DNA from 3 places in the Bradyrhizobium sp. HKCCYLS3013 genome. Region 1 is predicted to be linked to each of the others. Evidence: predicted binding sites of a transcription regulator. Region 1 holds the regulator's gene; each other region holds the start of a gene.
The links. Region 1 encodes PhoB, which activates phosphate uptake and scavenging genes when phosphate is short. Its sites were predicted from a motif close to TGTCATNNANCTGTCAT; they were not measured.
Positions count from the first base shown of each region.

Region 2: phnC (phosphonate ABC transporter ATP-binding protein) is a predicted target of PhoB. The motif match lies at 3,196-3,212, and genes of this name have one in related genera.
Region 3: ugpB (sn-glycerol-3-phosphate ABC transporter substrate-binding protein UgpB) is a predicted target of PhoB. The motif match lies at 3,344-3,360, and genes of this name have one in related genera.

Region 1 covers NZ_JBNPTK010000001.1:303,263-310,277, forward strand. The annotation lists gene pstA (phosphate ABC transporter permease PstA) at 1-542, shown strand, start outside; gene pstB (phosphate ABC transporter ATP-binding protein PstB) at 539-1,363, shown strand; gene phoU (phosphate signaling complex protein PhoU) at 1,394-2,110, shown strand; gene phoB (phosphate regulon transcriptional regulator PhoB) at 2,127-2,834, shown strand; gene ACQR1F_RS01410 (trypsin-like serine protease) at 2,982-4,298, shown strand; gene ACQR1F_RS01415 (HoxN/HupN/NixA family nickel/cobalt transporter) at 4,467-5,564, shown strand; gene ACQR1F_RS01420 (HupU protein) at 5,588-6,604, shown strand; gene ACQR1F_RS01425 (nickel-dependent hydrogenase large subunit) at 6,601-7,015, shown strand, end outside.
Region 2 covers NZ_JBNPTK010000001.1:671,874-678,888, forward strand. The annotation lists gene ACQR1F_RS03220 (SDR family NAD(P)-dependent oxidoreductase) at 1-514, shown strand, start outside; gene ACQR1F_RS03225 (DUF1045 domain-containing protein) at 591-1,301, opposite strand; gene ACQR1F_RS03230 (alpha-D-ribose 1-methylphosphonate 5-triphosphate diphosphatase) at 1,308-2,492, opposite strand; gene ACQR1F_RS03235 (DapH/DapD/GlmU-related protein) at 2,489-3,151, opposite strand; gene phnC (phosphonate ABC transporter ATP-binding protein) at 3,327-4,136, shown strand; gene phnD (phosphonate ABC transporter substrate-binding protein) at 4,208-5,137, shown strand; gene phnE (phosphonate ABC transporter, permease protein PhnE) at 5,211-6,095, shown strand; gene phnE (phosphonate ABC transporter, permease protein PhnE) at 6,095-6,943, shown strand.
Region 3 covers NZ_JBNPTK010000006.1:90,365-97,379, forward strand. The annotation lists gene ACQR1F_RS13270 (TIGR02300 family protein) at 1-110, shown strand, start outside; tRNA gene ACQR1F_RS13275 (tRNA-Ala) at 192-267, shown strand; gene ACQR1F_RS13280 (GIY-YIG nuclease family protein) at 572-823, shown strand; gene ACQR1F_RS13285 (MarR family winged helix-turn-helix transcriptional regulator) at 834-1,295, opposite strand; gene ACQR1F_RS13290 (organic hydroperoxide resistance protein) at 1,462-1,887, shown strand; gene ACQR1F_RS13295 (CaiB/BaiF CoA transferase family protein) at 2,009-3,211, shown strand; gene ugpB (sn-glycerol-3-phosphate ABC transporter substrate-binding protein UgpB) at 3,415-4,734, shown strand; gene ugpA (sn-glycerol-3-phosphate ABC transporter permease UgpA) at 4,784-5,665, shown strand; gene ugpE (sn-glycerol-3-phosphate ABC transporter permease UgpE) at 5,665-6,513, shown strand; gene ACQR1F_RS13315 (sn-glycerol-3-phosphate import ATP-binding protein UgpC) at 6,652-7,015, shown strand, end outside.

The sequences.
Region 1 (7,015 bases):
TGACCTCGGTGATCCGCTTCATCAACGACATCCTGCTGTCGGCGCCCTCGATCATCATCGGCCTGTTCATCTATGGCGCTGTCGTGGTGCCGATGGGCGGCTTCTCGGCGCTCGCTGGCTCGCTGGCGCTGGCGGTCATTGTCATCCCCGTGGTGCTGCGCACCACCGAGGACATGCTGCTGCTGGTGCCCAACCCGCTGCGTGAGGCGGCCTCGGCGCTCGGCCTGCCGCGATCGCTGGTGATCCGGCGCATCGCCTATCGCGCGGCGCGCTCGGGCCTGATCACCGGCGTGCTGCTGGCCACCGCCCGCGTCGCCGGCGAGACCGCGCCCTTGCTGTTCACTGCGCTGTCGAACCAGTTCTGGAGCCTCAACCTCTCCAAGACGATGGCCAACCTGCCCGTCACCATCAACAACTTCGTCCAGAGCCCCTATGCCTATTGGAAGCAGCTGGCCTGGAGCGGAGCCCTTCTGATCACTCTGGCCGTGCTCGCCCTGAATGTCAGTGCACGCATTCTCGGCGCCGAGAGGAACGCAAAATGACCGACCTGTCCGTATCCGTCAGCCAGCCCAATCCCGCCGCGCTGAACGGCAAGGTTTTGCCGGAAGCCCCCGCCAAGGTGACCGCGCGCAACCTGAACTTCTATTACGGCGATCACCACGCGCTGAAGAACATCAACCTGTCGCTGGGGACCAACCGCGTCACCGCGTTCATCGGCCCGTCCGGCTGCGGCAAGTCGACCCTGCTGCGCATCTTCAACCGGATGTACGATCTCTACCCGGGCCAGCGCGCCGTTGGCCAGCTCATGCTGGACAACACCAACATCCTCGATCCCAAGCTCGACCTCAACCTGCTGCGGGCCCGGGTCGGCATGGTGTTCCAGAAGCCGACGCCGTTCCCGATGACGATCTACGAGAACATCGCCTTCGGTATCCGGCTGTATGAGAAGATCTCCAAGTCGGAGATGGACGACCGGGTCGAGAAGGCACTGCGCGGCGGCGCGTTGTGGAACGAGGTCAAGGACAAGCTCAACGCTTCGGGCCTGTCGCTGTCAGGCGGCCAGCAGCAGCGGCTGTGCATTGCGCGCACCGTGGCGGTCCGGCCGGAGGTGATCCTGTTCGACGAGCCGTGCTCGGCGCTCGATCCGATCTCGACCGCCAAGGTCGAGGAGCTGATCCAGGAGCTCGCCGAAAACTATACGATCGCCATCGTGACGCATAACATGCAGCAGGCGGCGCGCGTCTCCGACAAGACCGCCTTCATGTATCTCGGCGAGCTGATCGAGTTCGACGACACCAGCAAGATCTTCACCTCGCCGAGCGATCGGCGGACCCAGGATTACATCACCGGCCGGTTCGGCTGACGCCGACGACATTGACTTCAGGAGATCATCATGGCCAGTGAACATACCGCCAAGGCGTTCGACAGCGATCTGCAGGATCTCACCCGGCTGGTGTCGGAAATGGGCGGCCTCGCCGAGCGTCTGATCGTCGATTCCGTCGATGCGCTGGTGCGGCGCGACATCGCGCTCGGCCAGAAGGTGGTCGCCACCGACGCCGAGGTCGACAAGCTGCAGCGCATCATCGAGGAGCGCGCCGTTCTTACCATCGCCCGGCGACAGCCGATGGCGGTCGACCTGCGCGAGATCGTCGGTGCGATGCGGGTCGCCACCGATCTGGAGCGCATCGGCGATCTCGCCAAGAACATCGGCAAGCGCGTCGCGGCGCTGGAGAGCGACTTCCATCCGCTCAAGCTGATCCGCGGGCTCGAGCACATGACCGACCTGGTGCAGTCGCAGGTCAAGACGGTGCTGGACGCCTATGCCGCGCACGACCTGCCGGCGGCGATGACGGTGTGGAAGGGCGACGAGGAGGTCGACGCCATCTGCACCTCGCTGTTCCGCGAACTCCTGACCTACATGATGGAGGATCCGCGCAACATCTCGTTCTGCATCCATCTGATGTTCTGCGCCAAGAACATCGAGCGCATCGGCGATCACGCGACCAACATCGCGGAGACCGTCTTCTATATGATCGAAGGCCAGCAGATCATGGACAAGCGCCCGAAGGGCGACATGACGAGCTTCGCATCGACGATCCCCGGCAACTGAGAGAGACGGTTCTGACATGGGCGCCCGAATTCTGGTGGTGGAGGACGAGGAGGCGCTGACGACGCTCCTGCGCTACAACCTCGAGGCCGAAGGCTACGAGGTCGAGACGGTGGCGCGCGGAGACGAGGCCGACACACGGCTGAAGGAGCGCGTTCCCGATCTCGTCGTGCTCGACTGGATGCTGCCGGGCCTGTCCGGCATCGAGCTGTGCCGCCGCCTGCGGGCGCGGTCCGAGACCCGGCAATTGCCGATCATCATGCTCACCGCGCGCGGCGAGGAGAGCGAGCGCGTGCGCGGCCTCGCGACCGGCGCCGACGACTACATCGTCAAGCCGTTCTCGGTGCCGGAGCTGCTGGCGCGCGTGAAGGGCCTGCTGCGGCGGGCGAGCCCGGAGCGGCTGGCGACCGTGCTGTCCTATGGCGACATCGAGCTCGACCGCGAGAAGCGCCGCGTGGCGCGCTCGGGACGGCCGATCGATCTCGGCCCGACCGAATACCGCCTGCTCGAGTTTTTCCTGGAGCATCCCGGCCGCGTGTTCAGCCGTGAGCAGCTGCTCGACAGCGTCTGGGGCCGCGACATCTATATCGACGAGCGCACGGTCGACGTCCATATCGGCCGCCTGCGCAAGCTGCTCAATCCGGGCCGCGAGCAGGACCCGATCCGCACCGTGCGCGGCGCCGGCTATGCGCTCGATGATCGCTTCGCCAAGAGCGAGCAGGTGTAAGGGGCGATCGGGCGTGAGGATGAAGCAGGTGTGAGGCGCGAGGGGGCCCGATTGAGGAGATCGTGGTCCGCTTTCCGCCACGCCGCCGCCGTCTTGATCATGTCAGCTCGGCGGCCCCTGACGATGTTTCGGTCCCAGCGGACGCCCTTGATCAAGATCATCATCATATCTCTAGCCGTCCTGCTCGGCAGCGCGGCGGGCGCCGCGGCCGCCGAGCTCGAAGACGCGGTCGCCGCGGCGGGAAACGGACAACACGCCGCGGCGATGCGCCGCCTGCTGCCGCTGGCCGCCAAGGGCGATGCGCGGGCGCAGTTCGACGTCGGCTTCATGGAGGCCTTCGGCTGGGGCCAACCGCGCAACCCCGCCGAGGCGCTGGCGTGGTATCGCAAGGCCGCCGATCAGGGCCTCGCCGTCGCCCAGCATTATCTCGGCATCGCCTATGTCAACGGCGAAGGTGTCGCGAGCAATTATGGCGAAGCCGGCCGCTGGTTCAGCCGCGCGGCAGCGCAGGGCTTCGCCCAGTCGCAATACATGCTGGGCCTGATGCTGCTCGACGGTCGCGGCGTGAAGCAGGACGTCGTGCAGGGCTACGCCTGGCTGGTGATGGCGGGTCGCAGCGGCGTGCGATCGGCCGGCCGCGACGTGCAGAGGGTCAAGCTGACGGAGCCGCAGCGCGTCCAGGCCCAGAGCGCCATTGCGGCCTGGCGGCCGAAGCCGGAATCGGCGGAGGCGGGCGTCGCCGCTCCGCGTCCGGAGCAACTGCTCGGGCTCGACCGCCACATCGGCGAGGTCGTCGATCCCACCTCGTGGCCGGCGTCGTCGATCGGCGTCGTCACCGTCGCGCAATACTCGACCGGCGGCTGGTGCACCGGCACTCTGGTCGCGCCGCGCGTCGTGCTCACCGCCGCGCATTGCGTGTTCAACGGCGTCGCGCAGGTCAGCCCCGGCAATGTCCGCTTCCTGGCCGGCATGAACAGGGGCACGCCGGCGGCATCGTCGGTCGCCGACAAGCTGATCGTGGCGCCGGACTTCGTCCCGACCCGGCACGACAGATGGTCGCTCGACCGCTCGCCCGCCGATTGGGCGCTGATCGTGCTGAAGGATGCGCTGCCGTCGAAGCCGGTCGCGGTCAAGGCGCTGACGCGCGAGGAACTGCAGGCTGCGACCACCGCCGGAACCATCTCAGAGATCGGCTACGGCCAGGAGCGGCGCTATTCGCCGACCGGCCAGCGCAATTGCAGCGCCGGCATGACCAGCGATGCCCGGCTGCTGACGGTGCATTGCCTCGCCAATTTCGGCTATTCGGGCTCGCCGATCCTGGCCGAGGTCGGCGGGCAGCCGACCGTTGTCGGCATCTTCTCGGCGTTCCACGAGGAGACCCGGCTGATGTTCGCTGCGCCCGCCAGCCAGTTCGAGGCGGTCGTGCAGCGCGAGATTGCGGCGCAGAGTGCCTCGGCGCGGTGAAGGGGGAGGGGACGAGAGAGGTCCCGCCGCTGGTCACGATCTGTGCGCGACTGGATAGCGGGTTGCCAAGCGAGCGGGCGATCCGGCAAGTGCAGCCGATTTTTTCCTGTAGCTTTCGCCTGCAGCGGGGCTTTACCGAACTGGCCTGGCTCTTGCTATAGTCCGAGTATGACGATTGTTCCAATTGATCATCCTCGTGCCCCGCGGCTGCTGTGGTGGCGGTCGCAGCCCGGCAGGACCGTTGCGCTCGTCGCTGGGCTGGTCGCGGCCAATGCGGTGGCCTGGGCCTGGGCATTCGCGCTCTACGCCGACCGGCCCGCCATCGTCGGCACCGCGATGCTGGCCTGGCTGCTCGGACTGCGCCATGCCGTCGATGCGGACCACATCGCGGCGATCGACAATGTGGTGCGGAAGCTCGTGCAGGACGGTCGCGCCCCGCGCGCCGCCGGCCTCTATTTTGCGCTCGGCCATTCCAGCGTCGTCGTGATCGCCACCATCGTGGTGAGCCTGGTGGCCGGCGCAGATCTGTTGAGTGAGGACAGCGCCATCCGCGCGATCGGCGGCACCATCGGCGCCTCGGTCTCCGCAGGCTTCCTGCTGCTGATCGCCTTCGCGAATCTGGTGCTGTTCGTGAACCTCTGGCGCCGCCCATCCCACCCCCATTCCGACATGGATGCCGCCGGTAGCGCCGGGCGGGGCCTGCTCATTCGTCTGCTGCGGCCGGTGCTCCGCGTCGTCTCCCGCGCCTGGCACATGTACCCGCTCGGCTTCCTGTTCGGCCTGGGCTTCGACACCGCCAGCGAAATCGGGCTGCTCAGCCTGTCGGCGACCGAGGCGGCGCGCGGGGCGAGCCTGGCGCATGTGCTGGTATTCCCGGCGCTGTTCGCCGCGGCGATGGCCACCGTCGACACCGCCGACAGCGTGCTGATGGCCGGCGCCTATCGCTGGGCGCTCACGGATCCCGCGCGCAAGCGGCGCTACAATCTGGTCATCACCGGCGCCTCGGTCGCGATCGCGCTGGTGATCGGCGGCGTCGAGGCGGTCGCGCTGCTGACGCCCCGGCTTGGCTTCACCGGCGGATGGGCCGAGGTCGTCACCGCGCTGGGCGATGATCTCGCCAACCTCGGGATCGTCGCCATCGGACTGTTCGGCCTGATCTGGGCGGGCGCCGTGCTGCTTGGCCGCCGTCCGGGCGGTTCCGAGGATGCGCCGGGTGAGGAGCTTGCCAGCGTTCGCGCCGGGGCGCTAAACCCGAGAACGAAATAGGATCGAGCGCGCGGGTACGGATGATGGCCGGCTCGGACGAAATGACCAGGATGCTGTGGCTGCAGGGCGCGAGCTGCGGCGGCTGCACGATGTCGATCCTGGAAAGCGGTGCGTCCGGCTGGTTCGACGAGTTGCGCCAGTCCGGCATTGACCTGATCTGGCATCCCTCTGTCAGCGAAGAGACCGGGGACGAAGTCGTCGAACTGTTGGAGGCGATCCGCGACGGTCGCGAGCGGCTCGATCTGCTGGTGCTCGAAGGCTCGGTGGCGCGCGGACCTGGTCAGACCGGCCGCTTCAACATGCTCGCCGGCACCAACCGCTCGATCTATCACTGGCTGCTCGATCTGGCGCCGCTGGCCGACTACGTCGTCGCCGTCGGTAGCTGCGCGGCCTATGGCGGCATTCCTGCTGCCGGCATCAACCCGACCGACGCGGTCGGATTGCAGTTCGAGGGCAGTGACATCGGCGGCGCGCTCGGCGCGGGATTCCGCTCGAAACGCGGGCTGCCGGTGATCAACGTCGCAGGCTGCGCGCCGCATCCGGGCTGGATGATGGAAAGCCTGCTGGCGCTCACCTCGGGCGATCTGACGGCAGACGGCCTCGACGCAGTCGGCCGTCCGACCTTCATCGCCAATCACCTGGCTCATCACGGCTGCTCGCGCAACGAGTTCTACGAGTTCAAGGCGAGCGCTGAGACGATGTCCGAGCGCGGCTGCCTGATGGAGCATCTCGGCTGCCGGGCGACGCAGGCGGTCGGCGATTGCAATCAGCGCTCCTGGAATGGCGGCGGCTCCTGCACCAAGGGCGGGTACGCCTGCATCGCCTGCACCTCGCCGGGCTTCGAGAGCACGCAGAACTATCTGGAGACGGCGAAGCTCGCGGGCATTCCCGTAGGCCTTCCGACCGACATGCCGAAAGCCTGGTTCGTGGCGCTCGCCGCGCTGTCGAAATCGGCCACGCCGCGCCGCGTACGGGTCAATGCGACGGCGGATCACGTCGTGGTGCCGCCGGGCCGGGCCAGTGACAAGCGCCGTCCATGACGCGGATCACGGTCGGGCCGTTCAATCGTGTCGAAGGCGACCTCGAGGTCAGGCTCGATATCGAGAGCGGCCGCGTCACCAGGGCGGAAGTGACGGCGCCGCTCTATCGCGGCTTCGAGCAGATCCTGGAGGGGCGGCCGCCGCTGGACGCGCTGGTGATCGCACCGCGAATCTGCGGCATCTGCTCGGTGTCGCAATCGATCGCCGCCGCCGCCGCGTTGCGCCAGGCCATGGGCATTGCGGCAGCGCCAAACGGCATCCTCGCGGCCAACATTGCCCATGCGGCCGAGAACGCGGCGGACCATCTGACGCATTTCTACATCTTCTTCATGCCGGACTTCGCCCGCGACGCCTACGTCGCGCACGCTTGGCATTCGGCTGCGGCCGAGCGTTTCGCGGCGACGAAGGGCA
Region 2 (7,015 bases), 370 kb from region 1:
GCTGGGCGGAATCGATTGCGTGGTCTGCAACGTCAGTGCGCTCGCCGTGGGCGACTCTCCGGAGACCTGGGAGAAGTCCTTTCGCACCGACATGATGCATACGGTCAACGCGATCGCGGCAGCCATTCCTTACCTGGAGCAGTCGAAGTCGGCCTCGATCGTCATCATCTCCAGCGTGTCGGGCTTTGAAGTCGATTTCGCCGCCGGATCCTATGGCGCGATCAAGGGCGCGCTGATCCATTACGCCAAGGGCCTCGCGCATCAACTGGTCGGCAAAGGCATTCGCGTCAACGCGGTGTCGCCGGGCAACACCTATTTCGAGGGCGGCATCTGGCAGAACATCGAGAATGGATCGCCTGACCTGTTCAAGACCGCAATGGGCTTGAATCCGACGGGGCGCATGGGAACAGCCCAGGAGGTGGCCTACGGCGTCGTGATGCTCGCAAGCCCGCTCGCAAGCCGCATTTCGGGAACCAATCTGATCATCGATGGCGCCCTGACGAAGGCGGTGTAGGTCCGACGAGATTGCCGGTCGCGCTGTTCGACCGGCAGGCGCGGCCGCACCATGCGGCCATGCCGAACCGACGTCCCTAGATGCGCTGGACGGCCGTGAGCGGCCAGTCTCCGATGATGCCGAACCGCTGGCGGGCGTTGGGCTGGCGGAACAACACGATCCGGTCGATCCGGAGCTCTGTCAGCGACAGCGCCGCAAATCTCTGCTGCATCATCGTCAGGATCGGCCGGCGTCGTTCGTCCGACAGCCGGCAGGTCAGCGTCATGTGGAAGCGGAAATCCTCCATGACATAGGGATAGCCCCAGCGATCGAGATGATCGCGCTGTCGTGGTGTCAGCAGGTCCGGCTTGCGCCGTGCACGGTCCTCGGCGGTCATCGGCGCGCGAAACGGCTCGAACGTCCGGACACAATCGGCTGCGAGCTGTTGCATCGCCGGCGAGGGCTCGCCAGGGATCATCGCGACGAAGCCGCTGATCGAGTCCACGATGGGACGAATGATCGGAATGGCGCGCGGCCTTGCCGCGAACTCCGCACAGGCGTCGCGGAGCGAGGCTTCGCTCTGCGCATCGGCCAGTTCGAACGGCGCCTTCAAAGTGGCGTGGAAGCCATATTTGCGCGGGTCCGCGCTCAGCTCGGCCCAGTCGGGAACCGCGCGAACGACTTCTTCCGGAAAGCTCGGCTCGTCGCCGCTCCAGGCGTCGTAACCCAGCAGGCTCGCGCCGAATCCGGCCAAGCCCGTCGTCGCCGCCGGGGCGTAGTAGATCGCGTAGCGGGGCGCATCGACCATGATCTGCTACTCCGCCGCGATGGTGCGCACGGGCACTGCGTTCAGCCGATGGGTCTCGGCCAGATAGACCAGCCGGCCGGACGCGATGACGGCGACGACGCGGGGGCGCAACGGCACGCGGTCATCGACCAGAATGACGTCGGCGCGGCGGCCTTCGGCCAGCGTCCCGCGGTCCGCCAGTCCGGCCGCGCGTGCGGGGCCGCCCGAGATCAGATCCCAGGCGCGTGCCAGCGGCAGAACGCCGTCGGCCGCGAGCCGATACGCCGCCAGCAGCGGCGCTGGATAGTAGTAGTCGGAGGCCAGCACCGAGCAGAGGCCCTTGGCGATCATGTCGCTGGCTCGCGTCCACCCGGTATGGCTGCCGCCCCGAACGACGTTGGGCGCGCCGAAGACGATCGCGTCTCCGCCCTGAGCGGCCTCGCGCGCAGTCTCCTCATTGACCGGAAATTCCGCGATGGTCACGCCCTGGCTGCGAAACGCCTTGCGCATGGCCGGGCTGTCGTCGTCGTGCGACAGCATGCGGACGCCAGCCTTGCGTGCGATGTCGGCCAGCCGCGCGATCGAGGCTGGAACGGCATCCGCGCGAGAGGCGATGCGCGCGACCAGCCGGTCGAACTCCGCGCCGGGCAGGCCGGTGCGGTCGACCATGCGCTGGCGCTTGTGCGGCGTGTCCAGGCTCGCGACCGTCGAGTCCATGTGATCGTTGAAGGCGAACAGGTCGACGCGCCGATCGGCGAGCCACTGGCCGATTTCCTCCTCGTCGTCGAGATTGAAGGTCTCGTGGCGCAGATGAAAGCGCGTGTCGGCCGCGAGCTGCGGGCGCAGCGCTTCGATCGATTCGAGCAGCCGCCGCGCATTGTCGGCGCTGCGCAGGCCCGGCTCCCATGACCAGGTCGTTGCGTGGAAGACCGTGGTGATGCCATTGCTGACGGCCTGGCGGTCGCTGTCGATCAGCGCGACGTCGGTCGGGAAATCGACCCCGGCGCGCGGCATCATCTGGCGCTCGAACGCATCGCCGTGGATGTCGACGATGCCGGGGAGCACGGTGAGCCCCTCCGCATCGAGTTCGAGACCCGACCGGCACCCCGGTGTCCCGATGCCGGCGATGACGTCGCCGGATATGATCAAGGAGGTGTCCACGAGCTCGGTGTCGACGAGGCAGCGGCCCCGCGAGATTGAGATATCGGTCATGGGGCGGCACTCTGCCGTACCGGGACGCGGGCGTCGAGAGCGGCCTCGTATTTATCCAGGAACGCGGTGATCTCGAGCTTGCGGAAATCGGGCAGCGCCGCGCGCAGCGCCTCGTGCTTCCAATCCCACCACGCCAGATCGAGCAGCCGCTGCTCGACCTCGCGCGGAAACCGGCGCTTGACCGGGCGCGCCGGATTGCCGGCGACGATCGTATAGGCCGGAACGTCCTTGGTGACGATGGCGCCAGCCGCCACGACCGCGCCGGTGCCGATGTTGCGGCCCGGCAGCACGATCGCGCCATGGCCGATCCAGACGTCGTGTCCGATCCGGACATGATGCTCTCGCCGCCAGGCGAAGAACTCGGCATCGTCGGGCTCGCCTGGAAAATAGGCGCTGGCGCGATAGGTGAAATGGGCCTGCGTCGCCCGCTGCATCGGGTGGTTGCCCGGGTTGATCCGGGTCATCGCCGCGATCGAGCAGAACTTGCCGACCGTCGTGTAGGTGATCTGGGAATCGTTGACCACGTAGGAGTAGTCGCCCATCGTCACCTCCTGCAGGATGGTGCGGGCGCCTATCTCGCAATAGGCGCCGAGCGTCACGTCCTGGAGCTTGGCCGAAGGGTCAACGGTAGGTTCAATCGAAAGCAGCTTGCCGGCCATCTCGCGTCCTGTCTCTACGCCTGTGAAGGTGTTGGGTCTCCCCTATGACAGAGGCGTGACATCTACATGACTACCGACCGGCATGTGGACGGATGTGGCGCCGCAGTGTTGCTGTCACATAACTGTAGAATCCAGACGTTAGCGATAGGCCAAAGCGAGGCGTCTGGAGAATTCAATGCTGGTGGTGGATGGCCTGACGTGCCGTTTTGGCATGAAAGCCGCGGTCGACAATGCGTCCTTCTCTGTTGCACCCGGCAGCTTCGTCGGCGTGATCGGGCGTTCCGGCGCGGGCAAGTCGACCCTGCTGCGGTCCATCAATCGCCTGAGTCCTGTGAGCGGCGGCCGCATTCTCTTCAAGGATCTCGATGTGACGGCGCTGCGCGGCCGCGACCTGCGGCAGTGGCGCGCGCGCTCGGCGATGATCTTCCAGCAGTTCAATCTGGTGGGCCGATTGGACGTGCTCACGAACGTCCTGATGGGGCGACTCGCCGAAATCCCGTCGTGGCGCTCTCTGGCGCAGCTCTGGCCGGCGGCGGATGTTGCCATGGCGCTGTCCGCGCTCGAGCAGTTCGACATGGCCTCCCTCGCCGCGCAGCGCGCCGATCAGCTTTCGGGCGGGCAGCAGCAGCGCGTTGCGATCGCGCGCGCGCTGGTCCAGAATCCGGAAATCATCTTGGCCGATGAGCCGATCGCCTCGCTCGATCCGCGCAACACCAAGATCGTCATGGACGCGCTGCTGCGCATCAACAAGCATTTCGGTATCACCGTGATCTGCAATCTGCACTCGCTCGATCTGGCGCGCAGCTATTGCGACCGATTGATCGGAATGGCGAATGGTCGGGTCGTGTTCGACGATCTGCCGGCGGCGCTCACCGGCCAGATCGCGCGCGAGCTGTACGATCTGGAGGCCGACGAGGTGATGCCGCCGGCAATGCCCAAAGCTCCCGAATCCGTTCCGGCTGTCGGCAAAGTTGCCGTCGCCTGATTGCCTGCGTGCTGCGGGCGCATCTGTCGTGTCAATCCTGACATCGTCCCCTGAAACTTGAAGGACGTTCCATGATCAATCGTCGTCTCATTCTGGCCGGTTTGGCCGCTCTGTCGTTCGCTTCGTCCGCCTCGGCCGAGGACTGGCGAACCAAATATCCGGAGATCACCTTTGCCGCGATCCCGGCCGAAAACGGCTCGGGTGTCGTCGAGCGTTACACGCCGTTCGTGAACTATCTTTCCAAGGAGCTCGGCGTCAAGGTGACGCTGCGCGTCGCCAATGACTACGCCGCGGTCATCGAGGGCCAGCGCGCCGGCAACATTCACATCGGCTATTATGGTCCGGCCTCCTTCGCCCGCGCGCGCGTGACGGGCGTCAAGACGGACGCTTTCGTGATCGACGTCAACTCGGACGGCTCGAAGGGCTATTATTCAGTGTTCTACGTGCTCGCCAAGAGCCCGTACCAGAAGCTCGAGGATCTGAAGGGCAAGAATCTCGGCCTGGTGGACCCGAACTCGACCTCTGGCAACAACATGCCGCGCTTCAAGATGAGCCAGATGGGCATCGACCCCGACACCTATTTCTCCCAGGTCATCTTTACGGGCAGCCACGAGAACGCCGTGCTTGCCCTGGCGCAGGGAACCGTCGACGTCGCCGCAAACTGGTGGAACAACGGAGATGACTCCAACCTGACCCGCATGCTCACCAAGAACATGGTGAAGTCGGCCGACGGCACGCCGCTGAAGAAGGAAGATTTCCGCATCATCGGCAAGTCGGACATGATCATCAACTCGCCCTACGCCTATCTCAGCGACCTGCCCACCGACATGAAGGCCGCAATCAAGCAGGCCTTCCTCGACGCGGCGAAGAAGGATCCGGAAGCCTTCGCCAAGCTGTCCGACGGCAAGAACAAGCCGTGGGAGGCGATCTCGACGGAGGACTACAACAAGACTGTCGAGCTGATCAAATTCGTTGACTCTCTCCGCAAGAAGGGCTCGTAAGCGTTGCACCGGGCCGGCGGGGGACCGCGTCATCGAAGCCCCGCCGGCCTATTTGCGCTTTGCACCGACAAACATGTCGTCAGCCGTCGCCATCCTGCCTGAACAGCAGCTCGAACCTTTGCAGCGCGCCTACCGCAAAGCGGTGGCGCGCAAGCGTCTGCGTGCCGTCGTCGTGCTGGTTGCGTCCGGCCTCGTGCTGTTCGTTTCAGCCATCGGTTCGGAGGTCAACCTCCGAACGCTCGTCACCTATCTCGGCAACTTCCTCAGCTATTTCGACCGGCTCTTCACGCTCGACGACGGACACCGCGTGTGGACCAACCTGCCGGAATGGCTCTGGGGCCTGCGCAAATGGACGCGGCTTCTCGGTGAGACGATCCTGATCAGCTATGTCGGAACCATGCTCGGCGCCGTCCTGGCGTTTGCATTGAATTTCCTCGCGGCCGAGAACACCTCTCCTGCATCCTGGCTGCGCTTCGCGGTCCGGCGCCTGCTCGAGTTTGCCCGCACGGTGCCGGGCATCGTGTTCGCTCTGATTTTTGTCATGGCCTTCGGATTGGGGCCAATGGCCGGCGTATTCGCCATCGCGATCCACTCCTGCGGTGCGCTCGGCAAGCTGTTTTCGGAGGTCGTCGAAAACGTCGACATGAAGCCGGTCGAGGGAGTCCGCGCGACCGGTGCCGGCTGGCTGTCCTGCATGCGCTTTGCCGTCCTGCCACAGGTCGTCGCAGGCTACACGAGCTACACGTTGCTGCGGTTCGAGATCAACGTCCGCGAGGCGTCGGTGATGGGCTTCGTCGGTGCGGGTGGCATCGGCCAGGAGCTTGTCGTCGCGATCCGCAAGTTCTACTATTCCGACGTCAGCGCGATCCTCGTTCTGATCATCTTGACGGTGTTTGTCATCGACATTGGCACGGGGCTGCTGCGCAGCCGTCTCTTCGGCAGCGAAGGCCGGGCATGATGCGAAAGCTGGACGAGATCGATACCGCCGCGCTGCGATCGCGATACCCAGGCGTGTTCGAGCGGCCAGCGTCCGCCCGTCTGGCGACGCCGCTGGTGGCGGTTGCCGCGATGGGGATCTTCGTGTTCGGCCTCGTCGAGCTCGGCTTCTCGCCGACGAGGCTGTTGACGGGCATCAGTCAACTCGGTTGGATCACCCTGATGATGCTGCCGCCGGATCCCGGCGCGTCGCTTCCGACCTATCTGAAATCGATGGGAGAGACGCTGTCGATTGCCATGCTCGGCACGATGCTCGCGGCCGTGCTCGCGCTGCCCGTCAGCCTGCTCGCGGCGCGCAATATCGTCCCGTCCGCAATCTTCCGCTTTCCGGTACGGCGGCTGTTCGACAGCATCCGCGGCGTCGATACGCTGATCTGGGCGCTGGTCTGGATCAACGTCGTTGGACTCGGTCCATTCGCCGGTGTGCTCGCGATTGCCGTGTCCGACTTCGGCGCGTTGGGCAAGCTGTTCTCGGAGGCGATCGAGGGGGCCGACCGGCGCCAGGTCGAGGGCGTTCGTGCAGCCGGCGGCAGCGCGCTGCATGAGATCCGCTTCGGCCTCCTGCCGCAGGTTCTTCCCGTGATTGCCGGCCAGGTGCTCTACTTCATCGAATCCAACACGCGCTCGGCGACGATCATCGGCATCGTCGGCGCCGGCGGGATCGGGCTGCAACTCGCCGAGCAGATCCGCGTGCTGGAATGGCAGAAGGTGTCGTTCCTGATCCTGATGATCCTTGTGGCGGTGGCTGCGATCGACTGGATCTCGGGCAAGCTGCGCTTTGCGATCATCGGCCGCCGCGCCATCGCTTGAAGGGCGTGGCATCCGAAGGTTGCGATCGTTTGCCTACGAGCGATCAGGGTGCGGCGTCCGCTGTGTGTGCTG
Region 3 (7,015 bases), on a different contig from region 1:
AGACCCTCGACGATGACGAGGATGATGACTCGACCTTCATCGCCGACGAGGAAGAAGGCGACGAGGACGTGACCGACATCATCGGTGATGTCGGCGGCGACGAAGAATAATCGTCGAAGACACTTGAGATCAGCCGCGAACTGTGGTTCACGGTGCTCCCCGGCGGTCACCCAGACCGCCGGTTCGGTTCAGGGGCCATAGCTCAGCTGGGAGAGCGCTTGCATGGCATGCAAGAGGTCGGCGGTTCGATCCCGCCTGGCTCCACCACGCTTCGCCCTTCAGGCTACGCGTGGCGCAGCCACGACGGAGCCTGAAGGGCGAAGCGTGGTGCCCGGCGAAGCCCCTTGGCGAAGCCGGGCTACTCGGAAGCAAACTCTCTCCGAAAATCGTGGCACCTGGCGAAGCCCGGGCTCGACGAGATGCCGCCTCTCCATGCCCGCAGGCCTGCTGATCACGCTCAGGTCCGACCTTCGAACTTAGCCAGCGTGTAACGCCTGACGCAGCTCGGCTGACAACTCCGTTTTCCAACTGCAGAATGCGCGCCTGCGATCTTTCGCGGCGAGCCCCTCACATGTGGTACGTCTACATCATCCGTAGCGTCGCCTTTCCCAAGCAGGAATACATCGGCGCGACCGCGGATATCCGGCAGCGCCTCAAGGATCACAACGCCGGCCACTCAGCGCACACATCCAAGTTCATGCCGTGGACGCTCGTCTGGTACTGCGCCTTTCCGGACAAACACCGTGCCTTGGCCTTCGAGGCCTACTTGAAATCGCATTCCGGCCGGGCCTTCGCGAAGAAGCGCCTCCTCGGTCCGGTCTGAACGGCCATCCTCACCCCTCCGCCGCCGCATCGAGCCGCTCCCGCAGCTTCACCAGCTTGCCGTGCAGATCCGTGAGCTCCGCGATCGAGCATCCCGTCGCGTCCAGGATCGCCGGCGGCACGATCGCTCTTGCCTTGTCGCGCAGGCTCGCGCCCTGGCTCGTCAGGGTGACCAGCACCTGCCGTTCGTCCTCGGCCGACCGGGTCCGCTTCACCAGATGCGTAGCCTCCATCCGCTTCAGCAGCGGCGTCAGCGTGCCGGAATCGAGGAACAGGCGGGCGCCGATGTCCTTCACCGTCAGGCCGTCCTGCTCCCACAGCACCAGCATGACCAGATATTGCGGATAGGTCAGGCCCAGGCGGTCGAGCAGCGGCTTGTAGACGCGGTTGAAGGCGTGCGCGGTCGAATAGACGGCGAAGCAGAGCTGGTTGCCGAGCTGGAGCGGCAGGTCTGCCGCGGACTTCTTTCGCATCGAGGTCACCACAGGTCGATCCCATCGGCATCTTGAGCCCGCACGCCTCGCATCGACAACGGGCCCGGCGCACCGATCACGAATTTTCTACCGAACAATTATATTGTGCACAATATAATAGTGTGCAACATGGACTCACTGAATTCGTCCAACCAGGAGACACTCCATGTCCGTGAACGTGCTCTACACGACCAGCGCCAAGGCCACCGGCGGCCGCGACGGCGAGGCGGCGACCCTCGACGGCTCGCTCAAGGTCAAGCTCTCCACCCCGAAGGAGCTCGGTGGCGGCGGCGGCGCCGGCAACAATCCCGAGCAGCTGTTCGCGGCCGGCTACGCCGCCTGCTTCATCGGCGCGATGAAGTTCGTCGGCTCGCAGGGCGGCCCGAAGGTTCCCGCCGACACGTCGGTGACCTCCACCGTCGGCATCGGGCCGCGCTCGGAAGGCGGCTTCGGCATCACCGTCGAGCTCGCCGTCTCTCTGCCCGGCCTCGCCAAGGCTGACGCCGAGGCGCTGGTCGCCAAGGCGCATGAGGTGTGCCCCTATTCCAACGCCACGCGCGGCAATGTCGACGTCAAGCTGACCGTCGTCTGAGCTTCAATTCCGTCGTGCGGCAGGACGACCTCCGTTGTCCTGCCGCATGGCAGCCCCCGTTTGCGCCACCGCCGCAGCAATGCTTAATGATCGCGAGCTGTAACCAACCTCGCGACATCCGATGACACCTCAATTTGCTCCCGGCGCCATGGCCGGACTGCGCGTGATCGATCTGACGCGCGTGCTCGGCGGGCCCTATTGCACGCAGATCCTGGCCGATCACGGCGCCGACGTGATCAAGGTCGAGCCGCCGGCCGGCGACGAAGTGCGCGACTGGGGCCCTCCGTTCCACGACGAGGACGCCGCCTATTTCGTCGGGATCAACCGCAACAAGCGCTCGATCGGCCTCGATCTCGCGTCCGAGGGCGGACGCGTCGTGCTGATGCGGATGCTCGAGACCGCCGACGTGCTGATCGAGAACTTCAAGCCCGGCACCTTGGAGAAATGGGGCATCGGCAGCGACACCCTGCGCGAGAAATTCCCGAAGCTGGTGCACTGCCGCATCTGCGGCTTCGGTGCCGACGGGCCGCGCGGCGGCAATCCCGGCTATGACGCGATCATCCAGGCGATGACCGGCATGATCGCCGCGACCGGATCGCCGCAAAGCGGGCCGATGCGGATCGGCGTGCCGCTGGTCGACATCACCACCGGCCTCTATGCCGCGATCGGCATCCTGATGGCGCTGTCGGAACGGCAGCGTTCTGGGCTCGGTCAGTTCCTCGAGGTCACGCTGTATGAGACCGGCCTCGCGATCATGCATCCGCATACCGCAAACTACTTCATGCATGGCAAGCCGCCGTCGCTGACCGGCAACGAGCATCCGAACCTCGTGCCCTATGCGATCTTCCCGACCAGGACCGACGATATCTTCATCGGCGTCGGCAATGACGGCACCTTCCGCAAGCTCGCCAAGGAAATCGGCCGGCCGGAACTCGGCACCGATCCGCGCTTCGCGCGCAACAAGGATCGCGTCGCCAATCGCGAGGCGCTGCGCGCCGAGCTCGCCGCCGTGTTCAGCCAATTCGAGGCGGAGCCGCTGTGCGACCGGCTGCTCGCAGCCGGCCTGCCGGCGGGACCCGTGCAGAAGATCGACCAGGCGTTGACCAATCCGCACACGATCCACCGCGGCGATGTCATCGAGAAGGACTGGTACAAGGGCGTCGCCTCGCCGATCCGGCTCGAACGCACCAAGCCGAGCCTGCGCTCCACCCCGCCGAAGTTCAGCCAGCATGCCCAGGAGGTGCTCAGCGAGTTCGGCTACTCGGAGCCCGAGATCCAGGCCCTGCTCTCCGAGGGCACGGTCTGCGCCGAGCGCAAGCGCTGAGGAGCCATCAGCCTGTCGTCTCCCAACGCTAGCGCCGCCCGGGCATCACCCCGGCGCCGCTACCGTCTCCCGCAAGTCGCTGCGTTCCGCGGCGATGAACGCGCTTTCCGCTGACGATCCAACCGGTTATACATTCACAAAACTGTCATCTCGCGCTGCTACGGCCGCGACGCCGATGACGTTCCATGGGAGGAATTTTTTTAATGTCACTTCGACAATTCTGGACAGCCGCCGCTGCGGCAGCCACGCTGGTCCTTGGCGCCGCCGCACCCGCACACGCGGTGACGGAGATTCAGTGGTGGCACGCGATGACCGGCGCCAACAACGACGTCATCGTCAAGCTCGCCAATGATTTCAACGCCTCGCAGACCGACTACAAGGTCGTTCCGACCTACAAGGGCAACTACGCCGACACGATGAATGCCGGCATCGCCGCGTTCCGCGCCGGCAATGCGCCGCATATCATGCAGGTGTTCGAGGTCGGCACTGCCACGATGATGGCCGCCACCGGCGCCGTGAAGCCGGTCTACAAGCTGATGCAGGACGCCGGCGAGAAGTTCGATCCCAAGAGCTACCTGCCGGCCATCACCGGCTACTATTCGACCTCGAAGGGCGAAATGCTGTCCTTCCCCTTCAACTCGTCCTCCACCGTCATGTGGGTCAATCTCGATGAGCTGAAGAAGGTCAACGCCGAGATCCCGAAGACCTGGCCCGAGCTGTTCGAGACCGCCAAGAAGCTCCACGCGGCCGGCCACCCGACCTGCGGCTTCTCCGGCTCGTGGGTAACCTGGGTCAATCTCGAGCAGCTCTCCGCCTGGCACAACGTGCCGCTCGCCAGCAAGGCCAACGGCCTCGACGGCTTCGACACCGTGCTCGAGTTCAACGGTCCGCTGCAGGTCAAGCATCTCGAAAACCTGGTCGAGCTGCAGAAGGACAAGACCTATGACTACGCCGGCCGCACCAACACCGGCGAGGGCCGCTTCACCTCGGGCGAATGCCCGATCTACCTGACCTCGTCGGCGTTCTTCGGCAACGTCAAGGCGCAGGCGAAGTTCGCCTTCACCGCCGCGCCGATGCCGTATTACCCCGACGTGAAGGGCGCGCCGCAGAACTCGATCATCGGCGGCGCTTCGCTCTGGGTCATGGGCGGCAAGTCGGCCGATGAGTACAAGGGCGTCGCCAAGTTCCTGACCTTCCTCTCGGACACCGACCGCCAAGTCTACATCCACAAGGCGTCGGGCTATCTGCCGATCACCAAGGCCGCCTATGCCAAGGCCAAGGCCGAGGGCTTCTACAAGGATCAGCCCTATCTGGAGACCCCGCTGCTCGAGTTGACCAACAAGGAGCCGACCGAGAACTCCCGCGGCCTGCGCCTGGGCAACATGGTGCAGCTGCGTGACGTCTGGTCGGAGGAGATCGAGCAGGCTCTGGCCGGCAAGAAGACCGCCAAGCAGGCGCTGGACGCCGCCGTCGAGCGCGGCAACCAGATGCTGCGCCAGTTCGAAAAGACGGCCGTGAAATAAGGCCAAGAGCCGGCAGGCCACCCGCGGCCTGCCGGCTCGCCGACCGATCATGCAGAAGAACGCCATCTTCCAGTCAAAGCTGCTGCCGTTCGTGCTGGTCGCTCCCCAGCTCGCGATCGTGCTGATCTTCTTCTATTGGCCCGCCATCCAGGCCGTCATCCAGTCGTTCCTGCTGCAGGACGCGTTCGGCCTGTCCACGAGCTTCGTCTGGTTCGAGAACTACGCCGACCTGCTCAGCCAGCCGGACTATTTTGAAGCCATTCTCCGCACCTTCGGCTTCTCCTTCGCCATCGCATTCTCGTCGCTGTCGGTCGCGCTGCTGCTCGCGGTCATGGCGGACAAGCCGCTGCGCGGCGTGACGCTGTACCGGACGCTGCTGATCTGGCCCTATGCCGTGGCGCCGCCGGTGGTGGGCGTGCTCTGGATCTTCATGCTGCACCCCTCGCTCGGCGTGATCTCGCGCTATCTGCGCGCCATGGGCATCGACTGGAATCCGCTGCTCGACGGCGACCAGGCGGCACTGCAGATCATCCTCGCGGCCGCCTGGAAGCAGATCTCCTACAACTTCCTGTTCTTCCTCGCCGGGCTGCAGAGCATCCCCAAGAGCGTGCTCGAAGCCGCCGCGATCGATGGCGCACGGCCGATGCGGCGGTTCTGGACCGTGACCTTCCCGCTGCTGTCGCCGACCATCTTCTTCCTGCTGGTGATCAACATCGTCTACGCCTTCTTCGAGACGTTCGGCATCATCGACACGATGACCCGCGGCGGTCCTGGCAAGTCCACCGAGACGCTGGTCTACAAGGTCTACACCGATGGCCTGCTCGGCGGCAATCTCGGCTCCTCGGCTGCACAATCCGTCGTTCTGATGGTCATCGTCATCGTGCTGACGGCGATCCAGTTCCGCTTCGTCGAGCGCAAGGTGACCTACTGATGGTCGAGCAAGAAGGCATTCGACGCTACGTCGCGCATGTCATCCTGTGGATCGGAATCGCGATCGTCGCGTTCCCGGTCTATCTCGCATTCGTCGCCTCGACGCAGGACAATGCGGTGATCGCCAACGGGCAGATGTCGCTGCTGCCGGGCGGGCACTTCCTGTCGACCTACTATCAGACGATCTTCGTCGGCACGAGCGGCTCGACCCGCGAGCCGGTTGCGACCATGCTTTTGAACTCGCTGGTCATGGCGCTCTCGATCGCCGTCGGCAAGATCGCGATCTCGATCATCTCGGCGTATGCGGTCGTCTACTTCCGCTTCCCGTTCCGCATGCCGATCTTCTGGCTCATCTTCATCACCCTGATGCTGCCGGTCGAGGTGCGCATCTATCCGACCTACAAGATCGTCGCCGACCTCCATATGCTCGACAGTTATGCGGGGCTCGCGCTGCCGCTGATCGCGTCCGCCACTGCGACGCTGCTGTTCCGCCAGTTCTTCATGACCGTGCCGGACGAGCTGCTGGAGGCGTCCCGCATCGACGGCGCCGGGCCGTTCCGCTTCTTCTGGGACACCCTGCTGCCGCTGTCGCGCACCAACATGGCGGCGCTATTCGTGATCCTGTTCATCCTCGGCTGGAATCAATATCTCTGGCCGCTGCTGATCACGACGCGCGACGACATGCAGACCATCCAGATCGGCATCCGCAAGATGATCACGACGACCGACGCGCTGACGGAGTGGCCGATCGTCATGGCGACCGCAGTGCTCGCGATGCTGCCGCCGGTGTTCGTCGTCGTCGTCATGCAGCGCCTGTTCGTCAAGGGGCTGGTGGAGACGGAAAAGTGAGGACAGCGAATAGGGAGTGGCGAATAGCGAATAGAGACATCCGGGTATCAGAAGCCGTTCGCCTTCCCCTCCTCGCCACACCCCATTCACCATTCGCCTGCCACCGCCCGCTGCTCAACCTCTACCGGTAATCATTCCATGGCCAACGTCACCCTCCGCAACGTCCGCAAGGTCTACCAGGGCGGTTTCGAAGCCATCAAAGGCGTCGATATCGATGTCGGCGACGGTCAGTTCTGCGTGCTGGTCGGCCCGTCGGGCTGCGGCAAATCCACCCTGCTGCGGATGGTCGCGGGGCTCGAGACGATCACCTCGGGCGAGATCGACATCGGCGGCCGCATCGTCAATGCGATCGAGCCGGCCGATCGCGACATCGCGATGGTGTTCCAGAATTACGCGCTCTACCCGCATATGACCGTCTACAACAACATGGCCTACGGCCTGCGCAATCGCGGCATGGCCGAGAAGGAGATCAGGACGCGCGTCGAGGACGCCGCTCGCATCC